3 regions of the Desulfosalsimonas propionicica genome follow, and region 1 is predicted to be linked to each of the others. Evidence: riboswitches for the same ligand, from Rfam matches in the RefSeq annotation. Region 1 holds a riboswitch; each other region holds the start of a gene.

Region 1 (7,271 bases):
GGTAAACTCGTCGAGGACCACCAGATGATACTTGCCGGAATTTATGGCGTTTTGGGCAAACGCCCAGGCCTCGCGCGCAGCCGCCTTGTCCTCTTCCAGGTTGTCGGATTTCCAGGTAAAGCCACGGCCCATAACGTGGAAATCGATCAGGCCGTCAAACCGGCCCACCGCATCCATCTCCCCGTATTTCCAGGAGCCTTTGATAAACTGGATGAAGCAGACGTTAAGCCCATGGCCCGCGCTTCTCAGGGAAAGGCCCAGGGCGGATGTGGTCTTGCCCTTGCCGTCTCCGGTAAACACCATCAATAATCCTTTTTTCAATCTTTTTTTCATTTGATTTGTTCCTCCAGTCGCCATTTCAGCTGCCATTTTGCAACCTGGGCAGCGGTCATGAGGTCGATTTTGCTGCCCTGAAATTTCGTCTTCACATCGCCTATGGCGTAAGGGATTTCATGGCGCAGCTATTTCAGTTGATGCTAAAGAGAATATTCAATGCCCATGATTGCGTAAAAACCAGGCTGTTCATACCCGAGGCCTTCTTCGATGGCTTCGTCCAGCAGGTTTTCGATGCGGCCATAGAGGTTCAGGCCTTCATAAACCTCGTAGCGGCCGGAAACATCCAGCCGGAAATAATCCTCCATTTCGAGGTCCCCTTTCCAGCGCAGTCGCGGGCCGCAGTAATAGCCGGTAACCCCGAAATTGTATTTTGCCGTTTCATAAAAAAGACTGATATTGCCTTTATTTCTGGCGATCTGGACGGTTCGGTAGCGTTCTCCGGCCTCTTTGCTGTGCGATCCGGTATAGGTGTAGTTGCCGCGAAGATTCAGGTGGTCGGTCAGGGCTGCGCCAAATGAGAATTCCAGGCCGCTGACTTCCTGGGAATCCCGGTTGGCGTATTGGCCATAACCCGAGTCCCGTCTTGGATTGACGATGGTGTGATCAAAAACAATGACATCATCCAATTCCGAGTAGTAATAGGTCAGTTCCGCGTTTAACCGACCGTTCATGAATTCCTGGCGAACACCGCCTTCAACTGTCCAGCCGGTCTCAGGTTCGATGTTTTGGTTTCCATAGGACGGATCATAGAGGTTGGAAAACGTGGGGGCCCTGAAGCTGGTCCCGTAGTTTGCAAACAGGGTGGTCCCGGTCCGGAGAAATGTATAGGCCGAGCCGAGCTTGCCGGTGGTCTCACTGCCATAGACTTCATGTTCATCCCGCCGCAGGCCGGCGGAAATAATCATGGCGTCATTCAGGAGCATTAACTGGTCATTGACATAAAATGAGTAGTTGTAAGTATCCGCTGAGACATCGCCATACCGCCCCCATTTCCCGCCTTCCTGGTACAGGTATTCAAACCCGTAAAGCATGGTATTGGAACCGGCATTGCCTATCTGCATATCCCATATCAGGTTGTAGTCCGTCATCAGATTCTTGTGATCGTAGCCATATGCCTCGCCTGTACCTTTATCGTAAATCGGAACGGCCTCACCCTTATTATATGCGACCCCGTCATAGGTAAAATTGTCAAAGGGTGCGGTTTCATATCCCAGCAGACCATCATCCTTGTCATTGCGGTAATGATCTTTCTCAAACCAGCCCAGCATCATTTTCTGGCGAAAGGCATCATTGATCCGGTGGGAGATATTCAGGGTGGTGATGTGATGTTCATACTCGTTGGCGTTATTCGGGTCCGGGGTTTGAAAGGCATAATGCGCATCCCGGTTCTCGAGGAATTCATTGGATTCATTGAGTTCAGCCGCCTGAAACTCGCTTTTGACATACAAATAGGCCAGTTCCACATCAAAAGGGCCGGGATGCCAGCCGAGTTTAAGGGCAGGGGACAGGTTTTTGTAATACTCCTCGTCGTGGACCCCGCCGCTGTCGGTGTAGGCCGCAGCCACGGCATAATCCCAGGTCTCCCTACCGCCCCGCACGCTGCCGTATCCCTTTTTCCATTCCAGGGAGCCGTATTCGGTCCCCACATTGTAATGAACACCAGGTTCCCCGCTTATGGTTGTATAGGACATCACGCCGGCTGTGGTATCCGAGCCGTACAATGAGGCCTGGGGGCCGCGGAGAATTTCCACGGATCCGATCAGTCGGGGGTCGATATGCCCGAGAAAATGGCCGGTTCCGGCACCATAGGCCTCATTGATCTTCATACCGTTGACAAGCACCAGAAAATGACCATCATCGTATCCCCGAAGCTTTGGATAATTGAACTGGCCCGGGCCGCCGGCCTGCTTGAACTCGACACTGGGGGTGAAGCGAAGAATCTCGGTTGTGTCTGTAAAGCCCCCCAGCTTGATCCGGTCTTCGGTGACAACGGTTACCGAGTCCGTGATATGCTCAATTTTGCGCTCGATCTTGGTGGACTTGACCACCATGTCATCCATTTCGGTTGTTTTTGCTTCCCCGGGTTCCTGCGTTCCAGTGCTTTCCCTTGCGTCTTTTGCCTCATTTGCAAAGGCTGCAACTCCCGTCGGGGCGCACGCGAACACGAGTATGAGCAGAAGCAGTTTGGCACACAATTTTATGTGGCACGTCATCGCGGTCCTCCATGTCCGTATGATTTGGTTTTTGTCGCCTGTCCTTACTTAAAACTGATAACGAAGCCCTATGGCAAAATTGCGTCCGGGCATGGGATAACCGTCTTTGTGGGCATAATCCCTGTCAAAAAGGTTTTTTATTTCGCCGCGCAGGCTCATGTCTCCATAACGGCCCCAATTGACAAGCCGTTTTTCCACTGAAAGATTGGCCACTGCATAACTGGGCAGTTTTTCGCCGCCATAGTCAGTCAAATGGTCTGTGTAGGTCAGGTTGAATGCGGCTGAGAAGCCTTCTAAGTCGTGAACCCGTATCCCGCACGCCCCTTTGTATTCGGAAATCTGTTCCAGGTCTTCACCGGTTTCTTCATTTGTATAGTCCAGGAGGTAGACAAAACTGGCATAAGGTTTTATCTGCCAGGTTGACAAATTAAGGAGATGGGCCAGGTTATATGAAAGCTCGCCCTCAAAGCCTGAAACAGTGGCTTCTCCAATGTTGAGATAGGTATACTCTGTGGGACTGATGAAAGTTCCGCTGATCTTGTCTTTATATTCAGTATGGAAATAAGTCAGTGACGCATCAAAATATTTGTAATAGAAATCCAGGCCTGCTTCATAAGTCTGACTTTGCTCCGGTTTTAAATCGGGGTTGCCGGAGTATTGCACTCCATAAGAGAAAATATCATAGGCCAGTTCTCCCGGTGCCGGCATTCTAAATCCTTCGGCATAGTTGATCCTTAACTTGAGATTCTCGACAGGCAGGTAGGCGATCCCGATCTGTGGCGTTGTGTTTTCATCTTCGGATTTTATATTCTGGTCCTTGGCTTTGTATTCATAGTCGTCGTAGCGTAGGCCTGCGGATAAAATAAGCCGTTTGTCCAGGTAATCGGCCTTGCCGAGAAGGAAATAAGAGGGGTTGTCATATTCTCCTTTTTTTGGCGTCGAAGTTGAGGAAAGATCGTAATGGATCCAGTCAACACCCGCAGTCAGGCGATAATTTTTCGGGCTCCAGGTCATTTGGGCCTGCGCACCCTCAGGTTCAGTGGTTGATTTGTAATCAAGCGCGCTTGTGTCGCTGGTGACAACGTAATTGGTGTTTTCGTCCTCTGAGGTAAAATATCTGGCCTTCCATGAAAACAGTTTGTCCCGGGTCGCTCCTTCGTAGATGAAATCGTACGACTCCAGGCTTTTGTCCATATAATCATCAGGATCTTTATAATAGCCCGGCGCCAGTGTTCCGCCATCACCGATGTGGCTGGCGTCATAGTACTGATAGATGAATCCGATTCTGTGATCGGGCAGAAATTCATAGCCCAGGTTCAGACTGAGCTTGTCTTGTTCATCAATACCGGTATTTTCATATTTTTCACCTCCGCCTGTGTCATAGTCGTCCACGCTGCTTTGCGAAAAAGAGCCCGAAAAATCAAAGTCCTTTGTTTTTCCGGAAAATCCGATGCTGCTTTCCTGATAGTTAAAACTGCCCAGTTTTCCCTCTACAAAAGCCGAGGGTTTTTCTTTTCCCCGTTTTGTAATGACATTGATCAGGCCCCCCATGGCCGCCGCCCCATACTGAACAGAGGCCGGACCGTGGATGATTTCCACACGCTCAATATTCTCGGTCATGATTTTGGCCGTATTCCCTGTCCCGGTTCTGCGTCCGTCAACAAGAAGGAGGACCCTGCCGGCCAGATCAATACCATGGACATCTGTTCGTGCCCCCTGAACGCCAACCCCGGAAAGCGCACCGGGGTATTTGATAATCCGGCCCACATTTTCTTCCGCCAAAAGCTCGCCAAGATCCCGGGCGGGAGAGAGCCGGATTTCTTCTTCCGTAATGACCGTTATATTCTTGGTGATTTCTTTTTTCATTTCCTTGACCCTGCCGGCAGTAACCACCATGTCCTCCATTTTTGTGGCAGTTTTTTCTGATTGATCCGCAGCAGCACGGCTTAGTGTCTTCTCTGCATCATCTGTAGGTTCCTGAACGCCCAGGGCGCTGGTTGGCATAAACAGAAAAAAAGTTAAAAAAATACCAAAAACGGTGCATAACATCTTTATTCGTATAACTGTTTTCATCATACTCTCCTTTTTTACCGGATCCATTGATCGTTTAAAACGCAGGAGGAAAATGAAAAAGCCCCGACTTCCGGGGCTTTCTGGTTTCACTTCGCATGGGGCAGGCCATTTGGATATGCCTGGTGAGCCTGCCCTTTTATTGAAAGTGCGACCGATTCCTCGTCAGTCTGTTCCACTTTGGCTGCGGCCGGCAGGTCTTCTGGCTTCTCTGCCGGAGGGCGGCCTTCCCGTTCTTCGGACATAACAGTGGCCTTTTTACTTGCCATCCGGTTCCCGGCCCCTTTTAGCGGGCAGGGCAGAGTGACAGCGGCGGGACCGCTCCCGATTTTCACGGGATTCCCTATTATCGCCGGGCAAATGCTTTGCGCCGGTGACCGGCTGCATTGCTTTTCTTATCAAATTTCTTTTTTAAATCACCTTTCCTTTCATTGCTTGATGCTTTGTTACTTGTTAAGGATCGTTTTTCAACATCCCTGTTTATTTTGCCATTTATCCGCAAAGCCCATGGCCAGTGCGCGGCAGACCAGATCCGTGAATGCGGGATTGCCGTATTCCCCGTGCAGGGGGGCAAGGGCCTCCCGGTAGCCGGCCATCCGGGTGTAGTCCCCGGATACAGCACAGGCCGTCTGGGCGGCATAAGCCCCCATGACCTCGCCCCAGCAGGTTGCCGGGAGAACGCCCCAGGCAAACTTGTCCTTTAAATGGACCATGGCGGCAACAGCGGCCACTGTAACGGGATCTCGCTCGATGACCGTGAAATTGTCCAGCAAAAGCGCCGCCTGGCCGTTTGTTAGATGCCGGCAGATGCTTTCCTGCATGGTTTTTCGCGAGAGGCCGAAGCGCTCCAGGTGTATTTTGGCCGAGCACTGGCCGGCAGGCGTCAGGCTGTTTTGAAGCGCCAGGGTCTTTTTGGTCGCTTTTAGCACTGCGCGGCCGATGAGCTCTCCCAGGGCGGCATGCTTGCCCGCACTGGTCAGGGCAGGATCTCCGGTTTCGCAGGCGGCAACGCCGATCTGATCCGTGCCGGTGCCCGTGGCCAGGCCGTCGGAGTAACGCGAGTTCACGCAAAGCTCCTGCAGAGCGGCGGTTTTGGCCTCAGTGGCCGTGACCAGGGTCCGGGTGAGCGCCCCGGGAGTGAGGGGTTTGTTGATAAAGAGCATGGTGTTGATGGTGCCGGGGCCTTTTGGGTCTGCCGCCTTGTTGATTTTTTCAAATCCTTCGCCGGTTTCGTAAATTGAGGCCGGGTCCCCGGCCCGGCCGGCATTGCTCTCCACCCCGCCGGTGCATATCGCCAAAACGGTCAGCTCATGAAACGATTCGGTTTGAAAAACGGCATTGTGCATGTTGGCGGCGGTGCCAAGCACAGCGCACTCTTCTGCCGGAAGATCCCAGGGGTCGCAGATCATGCGGCGATAACCCTCTGCATCCCGCCAGACTTCGGGGGCCAGCCGATGCATGTGCCCGGCCGGCTCGCAGCTCTGATGGTTTAAGAGAAAGCCCAGATCGTCCCGGAATCCGCCGGCTGCCCGACAGGTGGACAGCACCTGGTGAGGACGTAAAAATCGGGCATAGATCATTTTGTCATTGCGGTGGACCTCCACCCCGTCATAGTAAGTGCCAATGCGCATGGGTCAGTCCTTTGCCTTGTTTACGGTTTTTAGTGCCAGCAGAAAGCAGAACAGCCCGACGGCGGCCAGCACGGCATAGGCCTGCCAGTCCGGCACCCGGCCGAAAGCCACGGCCCGGATGGACTCGGATGCGTGAGTGAGGGGGAGGAAGAACAGGATATGCTGTGCCCAGTCCGGCAGCCGTTCCACCGGGAAGAAGGTGCCGCCCAGAAAGGCCATGGGCGTGATAACGAAACTGGTCAAAAGGCTCTGGTCTGCATGGGATTTCACCAGCATGGCAAGCGCCACGGCAAGCGAGGCAAATACGAAACTGTTTAAGAGAGCGGCCAGCCAGAGCAATGGCCCATAGTGAAGTTTCACGCCAAAGGCCAGGCCCATAAGCAGGATGACGGCAATGGCGATGAGCGCCCGGCTCATGCCGGCCAGCACCTCGCCTGCCACATAGGCGGCGTTTCTGATGGGTGCGGCCTGAAATTCCTCGAATATGCCCCAGTAAAACCGGGCCACGTTGATGTCGGTGGCAATGGCAAAGCTCTGGATCATACTGCTCATGGCCACCAGGCCGGGAATCAAAAACTCCGTGTAGGTGAATCCGTTGAACTTGACCTCCCCGCCCATGGCATAGGAAAATGCCAGCAGGTACAGAAGCGGCGATACCGCCATGCTGGCCACCAGCCGCTTGAAGCGGCGTTTGACGATGATCATCTCTCGCAAATAAACCGCGATAAATCCCTGTATCATTGCACCTTCTTTCCGGTTTGCGCCAGGTAGGCATCCTCCAGGTTGACCCGGCGCAGCGTAAAGCCCGTGTCACGGCCGGCCATAGCATCTCTTGCCGCTTCCCGGTCCGGGTAGTACCAGGTCTTCATGCCGCTATCCGCTAATTGGTCTACGGCCCAGCCCCCGAGTTCGGCGATGAGCCGGTCCGGGCGGTCTAAAGCCACGATTCGGCCTTCATCCAGAAACGCCACCCGGTCGGCCAGAAACTCGGCTTCCTCGATGTAGTGGGTGGTCAGAAAAA
Region 2 (7,271 bases), on a different contig from region 1:
CAGCCGTAAAGGCCTTGGAAAGCTTGTCTACAAGGCCCTTCAAAAAATTGCCCCGGGAAATGACCTGGAGCGCTACATGGAGCCCATGCCCTGGTATCTTGAGCAACAGGCAGCCGGCCGGGATCTGATTTTGCACAATGCGCCGGTGCTGATTTTGGTGCATGCGCCCAAAAAGGGGCGATTTCACTGTGAAAACTGCAATATCGCCGCCGGGGATATCATGAACCACGCCCACGCCCGGGGCCTGGGCACCTGTTATATCGGATTTGTGACTCTGGCCCTGAAAATTTTCCCGGGTCTTCGAAAGCTGGCATCCCTTCCCCGGGACCGCAGAGCCTATGCCTGCCTGACCATGGGCTATCCGGCCCATACATATGCCAGAACCCCTTCCCGCAGGCCCAGGCCCGTGGACTGGCTTCGATAAGTGAAAATCTTACCCGGTTTTGATTTTTGTCCGGTCCAGGGGCGTGCCTTGCCAGGCGTGTTCGAGCACCATCTGCGCATCTTCTGCCAGCAGTTCCTCGGGGTTGGGCACCCGGGCCCCGTCGCTTAAGGCTTTTTCCGCAATCTTGGGCAGCATGTTTTTTTCCACCAGGCGCCGGCCGTCTCGGTCCCGGATTTCCGATAGAAACCGGGGATGGCGCCCGCCAATGGCATCATGCAGGTCCTGATTAAGCTGCCGGATCAACGCGATTGTTTTTTCGGCCCGTTGGTGCCGGGGTGTTGCGGCATAGGTTTCCGGCCCGGCCAGGGGCAGCAGCAGCTGGCCGATGATTTCGTCCCTGCGGTGCAGGTTGTATTCCAGGCCATAGGGCAGCAAAGCCGCCATGCAGTTTCCGTGGGGCACGTGGCACACCGCGCCCGTGGAATGGCCGAGATTGTGCACCATGCCCACCATGGAATTGGAAAATGCCGCCCCGGCCAAGGTGGAGGCATTGGCCAGGGCCAGGCGGGCCTGGGTGTCTTCGGGGTTTTGGATCACATAAAGCAGGTTTTGGCTGATGAGATCAATGGCCTGAAACGCCAGGGTATCGCTTAAAGGGTTTTTTTCCATGCAGTACCAGGCCTCGCAGGCATGGGACAGGGCGTCCATGGCTGTTGCCGCTGTGATAAAATCCGGCAGGGTCCGGGTCAGGCGGGCATCGAGCACGGCCAGGTCCGGCAGCAGAAAATAGGAGACAAAGAGCATTTTCTCCCGGCGTTCCGGATCGGCGATCACGGCCACCAGGGTCATTTCCGATCCCGTGCCTGCGGTGGTGGGCAGAATCACCAAAGGATTGAGTTTGTTGCGCACCGCACCGGCTCCCTGGTAGTCCAGCAGGGTTTTGCCTCCCAGCGAAACCACGATGTTCACACCCTTGGCCGTGTCAATCACCGAGCCGCCGCCCACGGCAATGATGGCGTCGCATTGGTTTTCCCTGTACACGCCGGCGATTTTGTCCACCACATGGTAGTCGGAATCCACCGGAACATCGCTGTAAACCGGTGCGGATTCCAGGCCGCGGGCTATGGCCTGTTTGACCACATCCACGAGCCCGGCGTTTTCCACCCCGGGATCCGTGATGATCAGCGGCCGGCCGGCGTCAAGTTCGGCCAGCAGCGCCGGTATTTTTTCAAGGGCGTTTTGCCCTGAAACAATTTTGGCACGGCTGCAGAAATCATAAAATTCCGGCAGGATCATGGCGATTCCTTTCCCGGTTTTTAAATGTTTTTGTAAATCACCCGTATCAGGTCCGGAAAAAAGGCGCGCAAATAGATCCGGATGCGGTTGAAATGCTTTTTCCAGCCCGGCAGTTCCGAGTTGCCCGGATAGCGTTTGACAGCCCGCCTGGCAATGATTTTTGGCAGCAGATAGACTTCCACACGGTCCAGGGCCCGCATAAACGCCAGGGCCTGGGGCAGGCTGCCTTCCACCATGAACCGGTCGTAGTTAAAGGCCTGGGCCGTTGACTCCTGAAAGGTGAACAACCGCATGGCTGAGGCCAGGTTTTTGATGGTCAGGCGCAGATGAGCTTTGGCTGCCCGGGGGTGCCAGCCCAGGTACCGGAGGCGGCCTTTTTTGTCCTTTTTGGCCATCATCCACGGTCCTGCCGGGCCCACGCCCACGCAAAGACAGAATCCGTCTGGCATCTGCTCAAAAATTCGCCGGACCGTCGGATCCACCCTTGCAGCGGCTTCAAGGCCCCGGCCCACCACCAGCAGCATTACGGCAATGTAGGCTTTCCGGAAATAACTGGTTTTCGGGCGGATCTCCGGATAGTGGCCAAGGTCGGCCGGAGCGGTTGAAAACGGGGTAAAACGGTTCATTCGGATGCTCCTTTCCAGGCCCGGCCAGCCAGGTCCAGCGCCTCAGAGGCTTTTATTGCGGTATCCGGCCTGGATGCTGCGTTTTCACAGGCCTGCCGGATTTGGTAAAAAGGGATTTGCAAAGATTCCAGGCTTTGGCCCAGGGTATTTTGAATTTTGTCAAACAGGGCCTTGAGCATATCTGCCCCCGTGGCGGGCCGCTGTTGTTCCGGTGTGGCGGCATAAGTTTCCATGCTGGCCACTGCCAGCAGCAGTTCGGGCCTGGGCGGGCCGTTTTGCTCCAGGGATTTTTCCAGGGCTGCAGGCGCCAGAAGGCCGGTAAATAAACCCCTCCGGATGCGGGTCATCCGGGCCAGTTCTTCTGAAACCACCCGCACAATGCCCGGTGCGGCGTTGGCAGCGGCAATGGCGGCAATTACACCTGCGTTGGCCATGGCCAGGCAGGGCTTGTCCCGGCCCGGCGCTGCCAGGGCGGCGTCCAGGTTTTGGTTTAAAAGCCGGAGGGCGGTGTGGACAAACGCATCCCGGATGGGGCCGGGGCTGGGCCCGGTAAAGGCGCTCCAGGCGTTGTCCGCGGCAATGGCCGCGCTTTGGGCGGTTTGAGGCGGCGGCTGTCCCCGGAGCATGCGTTTGTCCAGCACGATGACATCCGGGGCAAGAAATTCCGAGCAAAAACGCTGGTGATCCAGGATCAGGGTGTTTCCGGCGCCGGTGCCGTGCAAATCCCCGGCAGGCACCAATACAAATGGGTATAATCTTTTGGTCAGGGCCGCGCCCTTGAAAAAAGCCGAAAGATCCGGCGTGTTTTCAGAAACCAGGATATTGACGGCCCGGGCCAGGTCCGCGGACAAGCAACTTCCCAGGGCGATCAATGCATCGCAGCCCCGGTGGACAAACAGGTCCGCAGCCTGCCATGCCAGGCTGATGCCGGCATAATCCCCCAATCGGTTAAACACGGCGCCGATCAAGCAGTCGGAATCATCAAATGCCCGGATCAGGATCCGGTCCCTTTTTTGGGCAACTGCCGCCCGGTCGGTGATAATCAGAGGCTTGCAGGCGTTGTTGGCCGCAAGTTCGGCCGGGATGTTTTCCAGGCTGCAGGCACCGGAGATGATTTTGGGATGACTCAGAAACGCGTAGTCAAACTGGGGCATTTCTTTACTCCTGCTCCGTTGGTGGATGACCGGTAAGCGTCGCGGACCCTCAGTAAATGTTGATTGGGCTTGTTTTTTTTTATAATTTAATAAACAATCTCTTATCATAAGCGGACCAGAATGTATATTCATTGCTGCTCAATCAGGCAGGGAGGTTTTCATGCAGGAGATCACAGGCACCAGCAACCGGGTACTGGAAGTGGATTTAACCCGTCAGACGTTTGATATCTCTTATATCAGTGATGTAGACCGGCAACAATATCTGGGCGGCAAAGGCATTGCGCTGAAGCTGATTTACGACCGGATGGCCGCGGGTATTGATCCCCTTGGCCCGGAGAATTTGTTTGTCCTGGCAACCGGGGTGTTTATGGGTACGGGCGCCGCCTGCTCGGGCCGGTTTGAAGCCGTGACCAAATCGCCGCTCACGGGCCTGATGGCCAGCAGTTCCTGCGGCGGTCCCTTTGGCATGGCGTTAAAGACTTCCGGGTGGGATGCCATGGTGATTTTCGGCCGGGCCCAATCACCGGTCTATTTGCGGGTGGATGCCGGTGGGGCAGCGTTTGTTCCCGCCGATGAACTTTGGGGAACGGGCACGGCGGATGCGGAAAAGGCGATTTTGCAGGACGGCTCCGGTGCCCTGGTCATCGGGCCGGCCGGGGAAAACCGGGTCCGGTTTGCCAATATCCGGTCCGGACACCGTTTTCTGGGACGGGGCGGCATGGGAACGGTGCTGGGGGCCAAAAATCTCAAGGGCATCGTGGCAAAGGGCAAAGAATACAAGATTGTGCCGGCGGACAAAAAACGCTTTGATAAAGCGAATCGGCTGTTTTTTAAATATATTCAAAGAAATGGGGTCACAGCCGGCGCTTTCCGGGATTACGGCACCAACGCCAATCTCAATACCGGCAATGCCGCCGGAATCCTGCCAGTGCGCAATTTTACCGGCGGCAGCCACGGCCGCGCCCGCAAGCTCTCCGGCGAGGCCATGGCCGAGCGGTTTGACACAAAGCATGATACCTGCAAGCCCTGCGCCATTCTCTGCGGCCACCGGGGCACCATTCGGGGGGAAAAACGGCATGTGCCCGAATACGAGACCATGACCCTGCTGGGCGCCAACCTGGAGATTTTTGATCCGGAAACGGTTTCCGACTTCAATGAGTTGTGCAGCCATTACGGTATGGATACCATTTCAACGGGCGGGACCCTGGCCTGGGCCATGGAAGCCGGTCAAAAGGGACTGCTGAAAACAGATCTGAAATTCGGATCTGCTGACAAAATTACCGAAATGATAACGGATATGGCCCTGCGCCGGGGCCTGGGAAAAGATCTGGCCCTGGGTTCTGCTGCCGCGGCCCGGAAATACGGGGGCGAGGATTTTGCCATGCATGTCAAGGGCATGGAACTGCCCGGCTATGATCCCCGGGGTTCTGTTGGCCAGGGCCTTTCCTATGCCACGGCCAACCGGGGCGGCTGCCACCTGTCATCCTACATGGTGGGCCTGGAGGTGATTCTGGGAATGGCCGAGCCCCGGGCTGTGCGCTGGAAACCCTACATGGTCAAGTTCATGGAAGATGTGTTTTGCGCCATCAACTGCCTGCACGTGTGTTTGTTTACCTCCTTTGCCGTATTCCTGGAGCCGCCCCTGATTCGTTTTTCACCTAAGTTTGTCATCCGGCTGCTCAATCAGAACCTTTCCCGGCTGGCGCTGAATTTAATGGATGTCAGCCTTTATCCGGAGCTGTGGCATGCCATTATGGGCAGCCGCTATGTGCCCTACCAGGGCATGCGGGATTTTTACAAGGCCGGAGAACGGGTCCATGTGCTGGAGCGCTACATGAACACCCGGGAAGGTATTTCCAGAAAGGACGATACCCTGCCGCTGCGGCTGCTCACAGAGGGGCGCGCCTGTGATGCCGACCAAAGCACGGTTCCCCTGGAGGCCATGTTGCAGAAATATTACCGGCTGCGGGGATATGACCCAAACGGAGTGCCCCGCCCGGCAACCCTTCGCCGGCTGGGCATTGAACCCCGGCATCCGGGCCGGGGAAAAAACAGGGAAGATGTTTTTTGAAGTTTGCAACTGTCTGTTTTTGTAAGTTCAGTAAAAAAATACAGCATATCGATTATAAAAATGACCCTTGACAGGGTATTGCAATTGTATTTAAATATAGACAATTATTCAGATGCTCGCAATGTGAGCCTGGCACCGGCTTGTACAACCTGCTTTTCGAAGCGTTGTTTTACAGGAGCCTGTCAGGAGGGAACCCTGTGTGAATCAGGGACCGGCCCGCGGCTGTAAACGGGGACGAAAGCTGCAGAACTGCCACTGTTTGTATTAATGGGAAGGCGCAGCAAGTAGATTGATCCGCAAGTCAGAAGACCTGTCTGAATAACCATAAGGGGTTTGACTGCGCCGGCAACGTTGTGCCCCGGGCGGATTCTGCGGATAAAAAAGGGAAATCCCGGATCGTGTATACGATCCGGGATTTTTTTATTGAAAACGCATATGCCCAGGTTTCTCCATGACAAGGCCGGCTGCGGCACATTTTCATTGACAACAGTAAAGGAGGCACCATGGGCAAAAAATTTTTATTGATTCTCTGTTTTTCCATTTTATGTATCTGCACGCAACATTCCGCACATGCGCGATCCGCTCACAATGCCACGGCCATGGAAGATATTGTGGTCACATCTGAGCGGTTTCCTTCTCCGGAAAAAGAAAGCCCGCAATTTATTCAGTCTTTTTCAGCCGCGGAATTAAAGCGCACCGGCGGCAACAACGTTATTGACGCCCTGCGCCGGATCGGCGGGTTTTCATTTCAGGGTTATTCACCCATGGGTGTAAAAGCCGGAATGGGCAGTTCGCTGTCGATTCGCGGAGTTGAAGGCGGCGAGTTGGTCCTGATCAATGGCATGCCCATTCAAAATTCCGGAAACAAAAATTATGAATTATCCAATTTTTCGCTTGAAAACATTGAACGGGTTGAAGTTATGAAAGGGGCATCTTCCATTCAGTACGGTGCCGATGCCATGAGCGGGGCCATCAATATTATCACCAAAAAGAATGCCGTTCACAAACAGACAACGGCATCCGTGGAATTCGGGGATTACGGCTATCACAACCATCATCTGCAATACCTCGGGCCAGGGGTGAATGTGGGGTTTGGGTATCAGCATATGAATTCAATTAAGCGCAATGATGACTTTGCGGATAACGAATACAGCGATACCAGACCGCTTCACCGGTATTCAGCCAGCGTAAACGCCAATATCGCGGAAAATTTATATTTTGACGGCCTGGCCAGTTACGTGGACTCCGGCTATGAAACATATGACGCCACAACCGGTCAGGTAATGGACACCAATGAGCAGGAGCAGTATGAAATTTTTACCAACCTGCGCTATGAGACCGAAAACGCGAGATTCAAAGCATTTTACAAATACGGGGATGAAGAGAGAAAAACATACGAATACCAGCCTTCCAAAATCCTGGACGGGATCAGTAAAAACAAGCATTTTAATACCGGTTTATCAACAGACGCCAAATTTGATTTCCTGACTGCTGAAGTCAAAACCGGCTTTGAATATATTCATCGCGCTGCCAACTTTGAAACCGGATATGGATATCATTACCGCAATGACGTTGCCGTGTTTGCCATTATCAGCAAGCGCTTTTTCCAGCGGCTGAAAATCGATCTGGGCATGCGGGAGCAATTGATTTATGCGGACGCCGCCGGTGAAGACCAGGATGAATTCACTCCCAGCCTGGGGCTTAATTTCCGGCTGAATCAATCCGTGAATCTGTTTGCC
Region 3 (7,271 bases), on a different contig from region 1:
AGTTGGTGGCCAGGGCGATACATTTTAACAGCCCAAGAAAAAATAAGGCGTTTGTTGGCATCAATTGCGGGGTGTTGTCAGAATCCCTTTTGGAAACCGAGTTGTTCGGACACGAAAAGGGGGCTTTCACCGGTGCCGATCGCTGCAAGCAGGGTAAGTTCGAGTATGCCAGGGGAGGGACGCTGTTTCTCGATGAAATCGGCGATATCTCTCCGGCCCTCCAGGTGAAACTGCTTCGGGTTACTCAGGAAAATTCCATGGAGCGGGTCGGAGGCAACTCCCCGATCGATGTCAATGTGCGGATCGTATCGGCCACGAATCAGGATATTATGGGAAAAATCAAAAGCGGTTCTTTTCGGATGGAACTTTTTTACAGACTCAATGTTGTTGCCATTCAAATACCGCCCCTGCGGGAAAGAATAGACGATATTCCCCTCCTTGTACATCACTTTATCCACTGCCTGAACCGGAAATTTCATAAAAACATCCAGCGGGTTTCAACACGGGCCATGAAACAATTGATGCAGCACAACTGGCCCGGAAACATTCGGGAACTGGCCAATATTCTGGAAAGGGCGTTTGTCACAACAGACGGTGCCGTAATCGATAGTATCGATTTCTCAAATGATTTCCGGAAAAGTACCGGCCAGCAAGCCTTATACCCGGTGGACACGGATATTCCTTTTAAAACGGCCATGGCAATGGTCCAACAGCAGTTTGAGAAAGCCTACCTTTTAAAAGTGCTCCAACAGTGCAACGGCAACGTGTCAAGGTCGGCAGAAATAATGGAACTTAATCCCCGAACGTTGTGGCGCAAAATAAAGGACTACCGGATTGATCGGTTAGAATGCATCCTCGCTGGTAATCGTTATTGATCAGTTTGTATTCTGATGTCACAGTGCGACATCCATGCCCTTATCATAACCAATAAAAATAATAGGGTTTTCAAATATAAACACACATTTTGTCTTTGGGTCGCGCCATCGGTGCCGGCATTCACCTTGTAAAAAAACTTCTTTTCCAATTGCGTAACTGCCGAATTTTCCCTGATGAAATTACGATCGGCAAAACAAACAGATTAATGGCACATATTTTGAATGTGAATAGAGTAAGGATGCCAACTCATGTATGGCATCCCTCCCGCATTTTGAAGGGAAAATGGTGGAAATCCATTGCTGCCCCGCAACTGTAAGCGGTCTGTCCACCGTTTTATAAGACTGCGAGCCAGAATACCTTCTTTCCGAATGTCGCGCTTTCGAGGGTGAGGCGCCCATTTGTTAAAGCAGAGAAGAACCGTAATCGAACTTTAGCAAATGCAGGGTCTCTGGGGGTACAAAGCTTGATTGCGACAATTTCACAACACCACAATCCGGTTGGAACCTGTTGCCGTGACCTTTGCGTCGCCGGTTGAGCCAGCGGACAGGATCGTCCATTCGTCAGGCTGTTTATCTTCGAACGGGCGAGGAGTTCTGACCCGTTCTATTATAAAAACCAATCATTTTCTACCTGTGGGAGGCCCAGATGAATGCAAAAGAACGTGTGATGGCAGTTATAAACCATCAAAAGCCCGATCGAATGCCGTGTTTCGGAGCCAATTCGACCGTGACCTATGACCAGATGGAAGCAGTTGGCGCGTACTGGCCCGAAGGACACGAAAAGGGTGAAGCTATGGCCAAGCAGGCATTGGCCGCATATACCGTGGTGGGTTTTGATGCCGTTCGGGTTCCCTTTTGTCAGACATTTGAGGCGGTTGCCCTGGGATGCATCCGGAAGTCGGGGAAAATCAGGGATTCCGAAGGAATTCCGGGAATTGATCATCCTCCGCCTTATAAACTCGATGATACGCCCGAGTTTCCCGGTGATTTTCTTTCAAGGGGGTATATACCTGAATTGCTCAAAGCTATTGAAATCCTGAAAAGGGAAGTAGGCGATGAGGTCCCCATTGTGGGGGGAATCATTGGCCCTTTAACCATCGCTGGCTCTCTTCTGGGCAGTGTGCCACTGCTGAAAGCTACCTACAAGGCACCTGAAAAGATCGTGCCGTTTTTGGATATCGGTGAAAAAGCCGGTACTGCTCTGGCCAATGCCATGATCGAGGCGGGAGCAGATATTATCTCGATCGAGGACATGACCGCCTCCCCCGAATTAATTGCGCCCAAAACCTATCGGGACTACGAACTGGAGTACCAGCGCAGGCAGATTGAATCCATTTCTGTGCCTGCCATACTCCATATTTGCGGCAATGTCGACAAGATCGTTGAATGGATGGGGCAGACTTCCCCTGCAATTCTGAGCCTCGAACCCAAGGCCGACACCCGGCTGGCCCGTCAAAAATGCGGGCCCAATATGATCTTCATGGGAGGGGTTGATACTGCGACAACCCTGTTCATGAAGGATGCTGAAACGGTGAAGAAAGGTTGTGAAGAACTTATAGAAGATGGCGTCCAGATTCTGGCCCCGGGATGTGCCGTGGCACCTGGCACCCCCATGGATAACCTGAAGGCTATGGTGGAGGTCGCAAAGGCTCACTAGATAGATGATCGACTGTGGCGGTTGTCCCGGAAAACCCCACAGAAAAACAACAAAAACAAAACAAGGAGAAAGATGATGAAAGTGTTGAACGATTTTTCAAACATCTTCAGGCGGTATGATCTCCATGTGGAAAAAACAGGCCAGGCCAAGGAGGTTTCAAAAGACCCGATTCTCCAGGATATCGCTAAGTTCGTGGTAGAAGGAGATGAGGAGGGAGTCCTGCCCGTTGTCCAGAAGGCCCTGGAAACCAAATCCCCCCTTGAGGTCATCAATGATGCACTCATCCCCGGCATGAATGAAGTCAGCCGGTTGTGGGAAGAAGGCAGCTATTTTCTGCCCCAGGTTATCCTCTCAGCAGATGCCATGAATGTCGGCATTGCAGAGTGCGAGAAGAAAATGGGAAAATCCATGGAGCGAAAAGCAAAAGTGGTCACACATACCGCAGAAGGCGATATTCACGACATCGGCCAGGTGATTGTCAATGCACTGCTCAATGCCAATGGCTTCGAGGTTATCGACCTGGGATCCGATGTCCCGGTGGATAAGGTCGTGGCAGCATGTCGAGATCATCAACCGATAATGGTTACCGGCACCGCACTCATGACCACTACCATGTCGGCCTTTCCCAAAATTGCTCATCAATTGAAAAAGGCGAACCTGGAAATTCCTTTTATCTGTGGTGGTGGCGCGGTTGCCGAGGAATATGTGTCGGAATATGATCTGGGTATCTGGGGCAAGGAAGCCAGCCAGGCTCCGGGAATGGCCGAAGATGCACTGGCAGGTGAATCCTGGCAGTCCATGCGGTCCAAGTGGAATGGATAACGGATCAGTGGGTCAAACGCATGATTGTTGACATCGTTTTCGGGTTTCTGGGAGCAGGAAAAACCACATTCATCACCAGGATTCTCAATGATTGGGCCGTCAAAGAGAAGACCGTGGTGCTGGTGAACGAGTTCGGCGAAGTGGGTCTTGACGGGGAACTTCTTGCTATGCAGGGAGGCAATGTCGTGGAGATGCCCAGCGGTTGCATCTGTTGTACACTGCAGGCGGATTTCAAAACTCAACTGATGGACATCATAGATACCATCCAACCGGAAAGAACCATCATAGAACCTACCGGTGTGGCGACGATTTCCCAGATTCGATCCATCATTGAACTGCAGGTATTCGAAGGGGCAATAGAGGAAATCAACGATATTTTGATCGTGGATGCCACTGGATTTATGGATCTGTACAAAGCCAATCGCCATTTCGTTGAGTCCCAGATCGAGTATGCCAACATCGTTATCCTGAACAAATACGATCGGGTTGATAAGAGAAAAGCCATGTTGACGCGCAATTCGATATCGGCCATCAATCCCGGCATTACGGTGCTAACAGCGGCATTCGGGGCGGTGGATTGGGCGGAATACCAATTGGCCCTTTCCACCGTTTTTCGTTCAACACCATCGATAGACGTGGAACGCGGCCATGACCATGACTTGGCGCACCAGGACCGCTCATCATCACCGGCAAATGGCAGGAAATTGCGTTTCAGTGAAAATCAGGATGCGCTGGGTTATGAATCTTTCGGATATGTTTTCGAAAACCTGTCGTTTGATCCGGAATCGCTGGATTCATTCTTCCACATGCTCAAACAAGAGGCAGCCGGCATGGGTGAAATCGTGCGGGCGAAAGGGATTTTTCAAATCGGTGATAAGGGTGTGTTAATGGAAATCGCTTCGGGAGAGTTGTCCACCCAGCCCGCAGGGCAGGTCAGAGACAGCAAAATCTCGGTCATCGGCAAAAGCCTGGATCGGGATAAAATAAGCGCTGCTTTGAAACAGTGCACAACAGAGAAGTCATGATAAATATACGGGCAAAACAGGCAAATGATATATGCGGCAAACCCGTCATCCTTATTGTGGATGATGCCTATATGGCCCTGCGGCCGTTGACACGGTTGATCTCCCCGGAAAAGTACAGGACCATCTGGGTTTCAGATGAACAGCAGGGGTTGAAACTTCTGGAGAAATATCATGGCGTGCCGCTGGTCTGCATCATTGATCTGAAATCATCGACTATGGGCGCAGGCGGGTTTTTCCATCAGGCCAGACAGCTGTGCGGTCCCATCCCGCTTCTTATCACCAGTCCCCTGGGAACGATTTTGCATATGAGAGGCGATTTTTATGAGTTTGCGGGTTCCAATTTCAAAGACCACATCAATGATATTCTCTCTATCATCGTAAGGAGGCTGGCGAATCCGGGGGGGGCGAAAAGCAGGGCATCGAAACCACCGGAAACAACCCATGGGCCGACGGAATTCATGGTTGGCTGCAGCCGCAGCATTAATGAAATCCATCGCATGATTGATAAGGTAAGTCGTTTTCCCAGCACTATACTCATTCAGGGAGAAAGCGGCACCGGAAAAGAGCTGATAGCGCAAGCCGTTCATCGCGCCAGTCAGCGGAAAAATCAGCCGTTTGTCGCAATCAATTGCGGAGCTATACCGGGAAATCTAATGGAAAGTGAACTTTTCGGACATGAACGGGGCGCTTTTACCTCCGCAAATACGCATCGAAAAGGAAAGTTCGAAATCGCCCGGGGCGGCACTGTTTTTCTGGATGAAGTGTCTGAAATCGAGCGTGATTTGCAGGTCAAGCTGCTCCGGGTTCTACAGGAAAGGGAATTTGAACGGGTTGGGGGCAACGAAACCCATAAAATAGATGTTCGCATAATCGCCGCTACAAGTCGGAATCTGAGAGAGGCTGTGGAGGCGGGATCGTTCCGGGAAGATCTGTTTTTCCGTTTGAATGTCATACCCTTTCAAGTTCCTCCCCTCAGGGATAGAAGAATAGATATTCCCTTGTTGTTGAATCACTTTATGAAAACAACGGCTGAAAAAACCAGCCTGCGGCCGCCGCAGCTTTCCGATCCGGCGGAGAAGGCGTTGCTTCGGTATTCTTATCCTGGAAACGTGAGAGAACTGGCAAATATTGTGGAGCGACTTTTTGTCCTGTGCTCCGATGGACAGGTGACGCTGGCCGATCTGCCAGCAGAAATTCTGGATGAAACCTCCGGGGACTCTGAATACCCGGGGAAATGGATCAACGATTTACCTGAAACCGGGGTCCGTCTCCGGGAGATGGAAAAGGCCCTCATTGTAAAAACCCTGGAAAAAACTTCGGGAAACAAGGCAGCGGCGGCCAGAATGATGGGTATGACGCGACGTCGGTTGTATATACGGCTTATGGAATATGGCATCGTTTCCGCATAGGCGTGTTACCTCAGGTGACACCTGCGGGCCCGGATGTCACCCGGGGTGACAGTGCATGCGGGCTGATCGGCCGAAGGCTTCTGTCCCGGAGGTGTTTTTTCGGGCATTTTCCGGTCTCCATCTCATCGAGGATTTCATGGCACATGTTTTGCCTTTTATCAGATTGAGGACATTCAATTTACAATGGATTTGAACGTCGAAGAGGGCCATCCAATACATAATTGAAAAGGGGGATCGTCATGGCAAGAAAAAAAATTGAAAAAATGGCTTACAGCAGTGGTGCGGAGATGATGTTCGGCACCGCCAAGCATCCGGTCAAGACTTCTCGCGGCATCCATATCGGCGGGGGATTTGTCCATCCGGAAGTGGTTCCGCACCCCCGGGCCGGAAGCGAAAAAACCAAGAAAACACTCCTTCGGGAATATGAACGGGCCAACGGGGACGCACTGGAGCGAATGGTCATCGTCGGCCATCCTACTCTGATCGTTGAAAACGAACATGTGTTTCAGATGACCCATAATCCAACCTGGGGTGGAGAAATCGCGGCCCAGACCGCCCGCCAGATGGATGATTGTCTCGACAAGTACGGCCTGAAAGCCGCATACCGATCCACCCCGGCCGATTTGCGCAAACCCGACATGCACCACATGCGGGAAAGCGATTACACCCATGAGATTATAGAATCCTTCAAGCAGGTGTCCAAATACGCCGACATCATATCCATCGAGTCGATGGGCGGAAAAGAGATATTCGACCATGCGATCATCCGTAACGACATTACCGGCATCCTTTTCGGCATCGGTGTCCTGGGCGCTATCGATATGGAGTGGATGTGGGACCAGATCGTAGATATCGCCAAGTCCAACAATTGCATTCCCGGTGGAGATACCAACTGCTCCGAGGCGAACACGGCAATGTTTATGGCCGGCGGCATGGTTTCCAAGGATGTCCCCCATGTCATGGCGGCCCTGGCCCGTGCCATTTCAGCCTCCCGTACACTGGTCGCCTATGAATGCGGCGCTACCGGCCCCACAAAGGATTGCGCTTATGAGGATCCCATCATCAAGGCCATGTCCGGCGTTCCCATCTCTACAGAGGGAAAAATCAGTGCCTGCGCCCACTCAGACCTTGCGGGGAACCTCATCGCTGCGGTTTGCGACGTTTGGAGCAATGAGGCAGTGGAATATCATGATATGTTCGGCGCCACCACCACGTCGGTTTTTGCGGAAATCCTGGGCTACGATTGTGCCATGTTCAACAGTGCCATTGAGTTGGGCTATCAGGAACAGATGAAAGAGATACTGGTCAACTCCGATATGTACCGTGATTCTCACAGCTTGATTCTGGCCCCGGATAACGCCTGGGAGATTGGCAACGCCATTATCGGCAATCGCGGGGACAGCAATTACGCCAGCGGCAGAGCGGGCGCCATCAAGGCGGGCCAGATTATCCTGGGCGACTCCAAGATGAAGCTGACCCAACT

The links. A riboswitch is a leader RNA that binds a small molecule or an ion and turns the genes downstream of it on or off. The one in region 1 is predicted to bind cobalamin.
Region 2: another riboswitch for cobalamin. It lies ahead of HNR65_RS03465 (TonB-dependent receptor); the one in region 1 lies ahead of HNR65_RS12065 (TonB-dependent receptor plug domain-containing protein).
Region 3: another riboswitch for cobalamin. It lies ahead of HNR65_RS03480 (MtaA/CmuA family methyltransferase); the one in region 1 lies ahead of HNR65_RS12065 (TonB-dependent receptor plug domain-containing protein).

Annotation. Positions count from the first base shown of each region.
Region 1 is NZ_JACDUS010000007.1:29,011-36,281, forward strand. It holds gene cobO (cob(I)yrinic acid a,c-diamide adenosyltransferase) at 1-369, opposite strand, end outside; gene HNR65_RS12060 (TonB-dependent receptor plug domain-containing protein) at 477-2,549, opposite strand; gene HNR65_RS12065 (TonB-dependent receptor plug domain-containing protein) at 2,598-4,415, opposite strand; cobalamin riboswitch at 4,795-5,016, opposite strand; gene HNR65_RS12070 (adenosylcobinamide amidohydrolase) at 5,087-6,250, opposite strand; gene HNR65_RS12075 (ABC transporter permease) at 6,254-6,991, opposite strand; gene HNR65_RS12080 (ABC transporter ATP-binding protein) at 6,988-7,271, opposite strand, start outside.
Region 2 is NZ_JACDUS010000001.1:812,107-819,377, forward strand. It holds gene HNR65_RS03440 (nitroreductase family protein) at 1-424, shown strand, start outside; gene HNR65_RS03445 (iron-containing alcohol dehydrogenase) at 434-1,681, opposite strand; gene HNR65_RS03450 (hypothetical protein) at 1,702-2,307, opposite strand; gene HNR65_RS03455 (iron-containing alcohol dehydrogenase) at 2,304-3,461, opposite strand; gene HNR65_RS03460 (aldehyde ferredoxin oxidoreductase family protein) at 3,622-5,532, shown strand; cobalamin riboswitch at 5,689-5,864, shown strand; gene HNR65_RS03465 (TonB-dependent receptor) at 6,036-7,271, shown strand, end outside.
Region 3 is NZ_JACDUS010000002.1:834-8,104, forward strand. It holds gene HNR65_RS03475 (sigma-54-dependent transcriptional regulator) at 1-875, shown strand, start outside; cobalamin riboswitch at 1,099-1,255, shown strand; gene HNR65_RS03480 (MtaA/CmuA family methyltransferase) at 1,522-2,532, shown strand; gene HNR65_RS03485 (cobalamin B12-binding domain-containing protein) at 2,605-3,354, shown strand; gene HNR65_RS03490 (CobW family GTP-binding protein) at 3,375-4,379, shown strand; gene HNR65_RS03495 (sigma-54 interaction domain-containing protein) at 4,685-5,788, shown strand; gene HNR65_RS18110 (hypothetical protein) at 5,799-5,933, opposite strand; gene HNR65_RS03500 (methyltransferase MtaB domain-containing protein) at 6,028-7,271, shown strand, end outside.